2 linked regions of the Aromatoleum aromaticum EbN1 genome follow. The protein of the gene in region 2 interacts with the protein of the main gene of each other region in a pairwise test. Links are inferred from orthologs where the notes say so. Each region holds a gene or a part of one and is shown on either strand. Other genes may lie near its edges. The genes, in order: trkA and ptsN.

Evidence for each region.
Region 1: the proteins of ptsN (region 2) and trkA interact in binary tests that used the Escherichia coli proteins (3 or more experiments, as listed by UniProt). The link is inferred for Aromatoleum aromaticum EbN1 from one-to-one orthologs.

The regions. Positions count from the first base shown.
Region 1 is NC_006513.1:1,679,884-1,683,077, forward strand. Bases 281-3,156 are described here. They hold trkA (Trk system potassium transporter TrkA), read right to left. Parts: upstream 2,483-3,156; coding sequence 1,079-2,482; downstream 281-1,078. Other genes in these bases: EBN1_RS07940 (TrkH family potassium uptake protein), read right to left, coding at 281-1,075; EBN1_RS07950 (sigma-54-dependent transcriptional regulator), read right to left, coding at 2,562-3,156. Also shown: more of EBN1_RS07940, read right to left, coding at 1-280; more of EBN1_RS07950, read right to left, coding at 3,157-3,194. UniProt on the Escherichia coli protein: Part of the constitutive potassium transport systems TrkG and TrkH. May regulate the transport activity of TrkG and TrkH systems. Binds to NAD(+) and NADH.
Region 2 is NC_006513.1:2,012,965-2,016,274, reverse strand. Bases 55-3,046 are described here. They hold ptsN (PTS IIA-like nitrogen regulatory protein PtsN), read left to right. Parts: upstream 55-1,303; coding sequence 1,304-1,789; downstream 1,790-3,046. Other genes in these bases: ilvA (threonine ammonia-lyase, biosynthetic), read left to right, coding at 2,771-3,046; hprK (HPr(Ser) kinase/phosphatase), read left to right, coding at 1,758-2,699; hpf (ribosome hibernation-promoting factor, HPF/YfiA family), read left to right, coding at 850-1,173; EBN1_RS09525 (RNA polymerase factor sigma-54), read left to right, coding at 55-835. Outside these bases: more of EBN1_RS09525, read left to right, coding at 1-54; more of ilvA, read left to right, coding at 3,047-3,310. UniProt on the Escherichia coli protein: Seems to have a role in regulating nitrogen assimilation.

The sequences.
Region 1 (3,194 bases), 330 kb from region 2 along the record:
CCCGCATCATCTTCATGCCACCGCCAGCGGAACCGGAACAGGCGATGAAGCTGCCGAGGAACAGGATCCACATCTGCGCGAACATCGGCCACAGCGTGTAGTCGTAGATCGTGAGCCCGAGCGACGTGGACATCGACACGACATGAAACGCGACATAGCGCAGCGTATTGAGGAAGCCGGCGTGGGCCTCGACGCTCATCAGATAGGCGGTCAGCACCGCGACGCTCGCGAGCAGCACGCCGAAATAGAACGGCAATTCGGGATCGGACAGGTACGGGCGCGCGCTGCGGCGCACCAGCGCGAGGTAGTGCGTCGCATAGTTCAGTCCCGCAAGCAGCGCGAACGTGATCGCGACCATCTCGACGGGCACGCTGTTGAAATGGCCGAGCGAGGCGTCCTTGCTCGAGAAGCCCCCCAGGCCCGTCACCGAGAACGCGTGGATCAGCGCTTCCCAGCCGTCGAGGCCGGCGAGCCACAGGCTAAGCCCGCAGGCGGCAGTGAGCAGGATGTAGGCTGTCCACAGGCCTTTTGCCGTCTCCGTGATGCGCGGCGTGAGGCTCGACTCCTTCATCGGCGTCGGCACTTCGGCGCGGAACAGCTGCCGGCCGCCGATCCCCAGCAGCGGCAGGATCGCAACCACCAGCACGATGACGCCCATGCCGCCGATCCAGTGCATGAAGGTGCGCCACAGGTTGATCGATATCGGCATCCGGTCGAGGCCGCTGAGGATCGTCGCCCCGGTCGCGGTCAGGCCCGACACCGCCTCGAAGTAGGCATCGATGACGGACAGACCGGGCACATAGCCGAACAGCGGAATCGCGCCGAAGACCGGCGTCACGACCCACGTCAGCGCGACGAGCAGGAAGCCGTCGCTCGGCTTCAGGTCGCGCTTGACGCGGCGCGTCAGCGCCAACAGCACGACCCCGACTGCGCAGGTCAGAAGCACTGCGTGATCGAACGCGCGAGTCGCGCCGTCGTCAAGGAAAAACGACACCGCGAGCGGAAACCCCATCAGCACACCGAACATCGTCACGATCAGGCCGAGGGCGCTGAGGACCGGGAAGTAGCTGCGCATGATCTACAGGAACGTGAAGCCGACCTGGAACAGCTTCTCGACCTGGCGCACGAGCTTCTTGTGCGTGCAGAACACGATCACGTGGTCGCCGCCTTCGATCACGGTGTCGTGGTGCGGAATGACGACGCCGCGCCGCATCACCTTGCCGTCGGGACGCCGCTCCTCGCGCACGATCGCCCCGATCGTCGCGCCCTTCGGCAGCGCGATGTTCTCGATCGTGCGGCCGACGACGTTCGAGTCCTTCTCCTTGCCGTGCGCGATGATCTCCAGCGCTTCGGCCGCGCCGCGACGCAGGCTGTGCACGGCCACCACGTCGCCGCGCCGTACGTGCGCGAGCAGCGAGCCGATCGAGGTCTGCGCCGGCGAGATCGCGATGTCGATCGGCCCCCCCTGCACCAGGTCGGCGTAGCTGCGGCGGTTGATCAGCGCCAGGGTGCGGCGCGCACCCATCCGCTTCGCCAGCGACGTCGACATGATGTTGTCTTCGTCGTCGTTGGTCAGCGCGAGGAACAGGTCGACCTCGTCGATGCCTTCGTTCTCGAGCAGCTTCTCGTCGGTGGTGTCGCCGCGCAGCACCAGCGCCCGCCTCAGCTGCGTTGCGATCGCCTCGGCGCGGTGCTTGTCGACTTCGAGCACCTTGACGTTGTAGTCCCCCTCGATCGAACGCGCGAGCCGCAGGCCGATGTTGCCGCCGCCGGCGATCATGACGCGTCGTGTGACCCGGTCCGAGCGGCGCATCTCGCGCATTACCTGGCGGATATGCACCGTCGCGGCGAGGCAGAACACTTCATCGCCGGGCAGGATCGTCGTATCCCCTTCGGGGATCAGCGGTTCGCCATGGCGGTAGATCGCCGCGATCCGCACTTCGATATTCGGCATGTGGTAGCGCAACGCCTTCAGCGGATGGCCCACCAGCGGCCCGCCTTCGAACGCCGTGACGCAGATCAGGCTGAGCACGCCGTCGGCGAATTCCAGCACCTGAAGCGCTTCCGGAAATGCGATTAGGCGCTTGATGTAGTCGGTGACGATCTGCTCCGGGCAGATCGAGAAATCGACCGCGAAGTTGTCGCTGTTGAGCAGCTCCGGATGCTCGACGAAATCGGTCGAGCGCAGTCGCGCGATACGCGTCGGCAGGTTGAACACCGTCTTCGCGACGCGGCACGCACAGAGGTTCGTCTGGTCCGACTGCGTCACCGCGATCAACAGGTCCGCGTCATCGGCACCGGCGTCGCGCAGCACCTGAGGCGACGCTCCGTTGCCGAGCACGGTTCGCAGCTCCAGGCGGTCGCGCAGGATTTCGAGGTGCTCGGGGTTGGTGTCGACGAGGGTGATGTCGTTCGCTTCGGAGACGAGGTTTTCCGCGACCGAGGCGCCCACCTGCCCGGCGCCGAGGATGATGATCTTCACCGCCGGGATCTCCTGGAGCGCATTGCGGAGGCGCGCCCGTCAGCGGCCGGGAAGCCGCAGTTCGTGCCGCTGGCCGGGTTCAATTTTCCTCGCTCCGGCGTCCGGCCTGCAGGCCGAGCTGTTTGAGCTTGCGGTACAGATGGGTGCGTTCGAGCCCGCTTTTCTCGGCCAGCCGAGTCATGTTGCTGCCTTCGAGGCGCAGATGATGCTCGAAGTACAGTCGTTCGAACGCCTCGCGCGCCTCGCGCAGAGGCTGGTCCAGGGACACGCCGACGTGACCTTCGGTGGAGGGGATCAGCAGCCGCCGAACGTCGGCGATGCCGATCTCCTCGTCGAGCGTGCCGAGCGCGAGCGACTTCACCGCGGCGCGCAGTTCGTTGTATCCACCGCTCCACGGCTGTGCGCGCAACGTATTTAGCGCGCCGGTCGAAAACTGCCGCCGCGGCACTTCGCCCGCCTCGACCAGATGCAGCAGCAGCTGTGCCGCGAGTTCGGGCAGGTCGTCGCGCACGTCGGCGATCGACGGCGGCGCGAGGCTGACTTCGAACAGCCGCGCGACGAGCGACTCCTCCCACCCCTCGCGGACCAGCGCCTCAAGCGTGTGGTCGGTCGCGACGACAAGGCGCAGGTCGTAGCGCTCGAGGCGCTCGAGCGCGAACGCCAGGTTCTTCTGCTGGGTGCGCGCCAGCCGCGACAGTTCGGGCACGAACAG
Region 2 (3,310 bases):
GGAATGCCTCAGCCTGCAGCTGCGCGCGATGCGCCCGACTCCAGCGCGCGAGCTCGCGCTGAAGATCGTCGACCATCACCTCGAGCTTCTTGCCGAACGCAACTTCGTCCGCCTCAAGCGCCTGCTCGGTTGCGACGACGATGCGCTGCGCTGCGCGCACCTGCTGATCTGCAGCCTCGACCCGCACCCGGGCTCCCAGCATTCAGTGCAGGAAACGCGCTACATCATGCCCGACGTCGTCGTGCGCAAGCAGCGCGGGCGCTGGGTCGTCACGCTGAATCCCGAAGCGATGCCGAAACTGCGCATCAACTCGCTGTACGCCAGCATCCTGCAGCAGAATCGCGGCTCCGGCGGCGCCTTGACGAGTCAGTTGCAGGAAGCGCGCTGGCTGATCAAGAACGTGCAGCAGCGTTTCGACACGATCCTGCGCGTCTCCCAGGCGATCGTTGACCAGCAGCGGCAGTTCTTCGATTATGGCGAGGTGGCGATGCGCCCGCTGACGCTGAGGGAAATCGCGGACCAACTGGAACTGCACGAATCCACCGTTTCGCGGGTCACGACACAGAAATTCATGGCCACCCCGCGAGGCGTGTTCGAACTGAAGTATTTTTTCGGCAGTCACGTCGCCACCGATACGGGTGGAGCGGCATCCTCAACGGCGATTCGCGCGCTGATCCGCCAGTTGGTCGAAGCCGAAGACGGAAAAAAACCTCTGTCCGACGCAAAGATTGCCGAATTGTTGGGCCAGCAGGGTATCGTGGTGGCGCGGCGCACCATTGCAAAATACCGCGAATCACTCAATATCCCGCCGGTCAGCCTGCGCAAGACGATTTGAAAAGAGGAATGATCATGAATCTCAACATCACCGGACATCATGTCGAAGTCAGCCCCGCGATTCGCGAATATGTCACGAACAAGCTCGACCGCGTGATCCGCCACTTCGACAACGTGACGAGCGTCGGCGTGATTCTTTCGGTGGAAAAGCTCCGGCAGAAAGCCGAAGTGACCCTGCACGTGCGCGGCAAGGACATCTATGTCGAGAGCGACGACGTCGACCTGTATGCGGCGATCGACGCGATGGTCGACAAGCTCGACCGCCAAGTCATGAAATACAAGCAGAAAGCGTTCGACCACAACCACGACGCGCTGAAGCACCAAAGCACGGAACTCTGATCGAGTCCCTCTCTCTTCCCGCTCCGGGGGGTGTCTATAATGCGTGGGCATCCGTCCCACGCCTGCGACACGCCCTACGACTTTTCTCGCGCGCGGCACCTCTTCCGGCGTCGCGCGCGTCATGAGCAGCATGAGCCTCATTGCCGAACTCCTGCCACCTTCAAACGTGGTCATCGACCTCGACGCGAGCAGCAAGAAGCGCGTCTTTGAACAGGCTGGCCTGCTGTTCGAGAACAACCACGGCATCGCCCACAGCGTGGTGTTCGACAGCCTGTTTTCACGCGAACGCCTCGGTTCGACCGGGCTCGGTCAGGGGATCGCGATTCCCCACGGCCGCATCAAGGGCCTGAAGGACGCGGCGGGCGCATTTCTGCGTCTCGCGACGCCCGTGCAGTTCGACGCGCCGGACGGGCGACCGGTCAATATGCTGTTCGTGCTGCTGGTGCCGGAGCAGGCGAACGAGCGCCACCTGCAGTTGCTCTCCGAACTCGCGCAGATGTTCAGCGACCGCGACTTCCGCGAGCGCCTGCTCGATGCGCCCGATGCCGCCACGATCCACTCCCTGTTCGCCTCCTGGGGACCCCATGCGACAGACGAACGTCGCGCTGCTGTATGAAGCCCAGCGCGAAAGGCTGGCGCTGACGCACGTCAGCGGACAGCTCGACCGCACGATTTCGGTCACTGAAGACCGCATCTGGCCGGCAGACCTGATCGGCCACCTGAACCTGATCCACCCCGCCCGGTTGCAGATCCTCGGGGCCGCCGAGCTGTCCTGGGCACAGCGTCAGTCCCGCGAGAAAATCGGCCATCACCTCACCGAGATCATCAACGCCCGGCCCCCGGCGATCATCGTCGCCGACAGGTGTCAGCCCCCTCCGATCCTGTGCACGATCTGCGAGAACGCCGATATAGCGCTCTTTACCACGCCTCATCCTGCCGCCAGCGTCATCGATCAGCTCCGTCTGTACCTGTCGCGCGAGCTCTCCGAGAAAATCTCGCTGCACGGTGTGTTCATGGACGTGCTTGGACTGGGCGTGTTCATCACCGGCAATTCGGGCGCGGGAAAGTCCGAACTCGCGCTGGAGCTGATCTCGCGCGGCCATGGCCTGGTGGCTGACGACATCGTCGAATTCTCGCGCATCGCGCCGACCGTGCTCGAAGGCCGCTGCCCCGCAATGCTCAAGGATTTCATCGAAGTGCGCGGTCTGGGCATCCTCAATATCCGCACCATCTTCGGCGAGACCGCATGCCGCCGGAAGATGCGCCTGCGTCTCGTGGTCCATCTCGAGCGGCGTCTGCCCGGCCAGACCGATCCTTCGCGGCTGCCGATGCACCGCGAAACCCAGGAGGTGCTGGGCGTGCCGGTCCTCCGCGCGATCCTGCCGGTCGCGGCCGGCCGCAACATCGCGGTGCTGCTCGAGGCGGCCGTGCGCTCGACGATCCTGCAGCTGCGCGGCATCGACTCGACGCAGGAATTCATCGACCGGCAGCAACGCATGCTCGAAGGCGAGCCGGGCCCGGACTGACCCCACGCTTGCCGCCGTGCCACGCCGGCTGCTACGCTCGTTCCCTTTGTTCTCCCGCTCAGGGACCGCCGATGACTGCCGCAATCCCGGATTATCTGGAAAAAACCCTCAACGCCCGCGTCTATGACGTCGCGGAAGAAACTCCGCTCGACCTCGCCCCGAACCTGTCCGCACGCATCCACAACCGCATCTACCTCAAGCGCGAGGACATGCAGCCGGTATTCAGCTTCAAGCTGCGCGGGGCCTACAACAAGATGGCGCACCTGCCGCCGCAGGCGCTCAAGCGGGGGGTGATCTGCGCCTCGGCCGGCAATCATGCACAAGGCGTCGCGCTGTCGGCGCAGAAGCTCGGGGTGCGCGCGGTGATCGTGATGCCGACTTCGACGCCGCAGATCAAGGTCGACGCGGTCAGGGCGCGGGGCGGCGAGGTGGTGCTCGCCGGTGACTCCTACTCGGACGCCTACGCCCACTCGCTGGAACTGGAAAAGGTGGACAAGCTCACTTTCGTCCATCCTTATGACGACCCGGACGTCATCGCCGGACAGGGCACGATCGGCATGGAGATCCTGCGCGCGCACCCCGATCCGATCCACGCGATTTTCTGCGCCGTT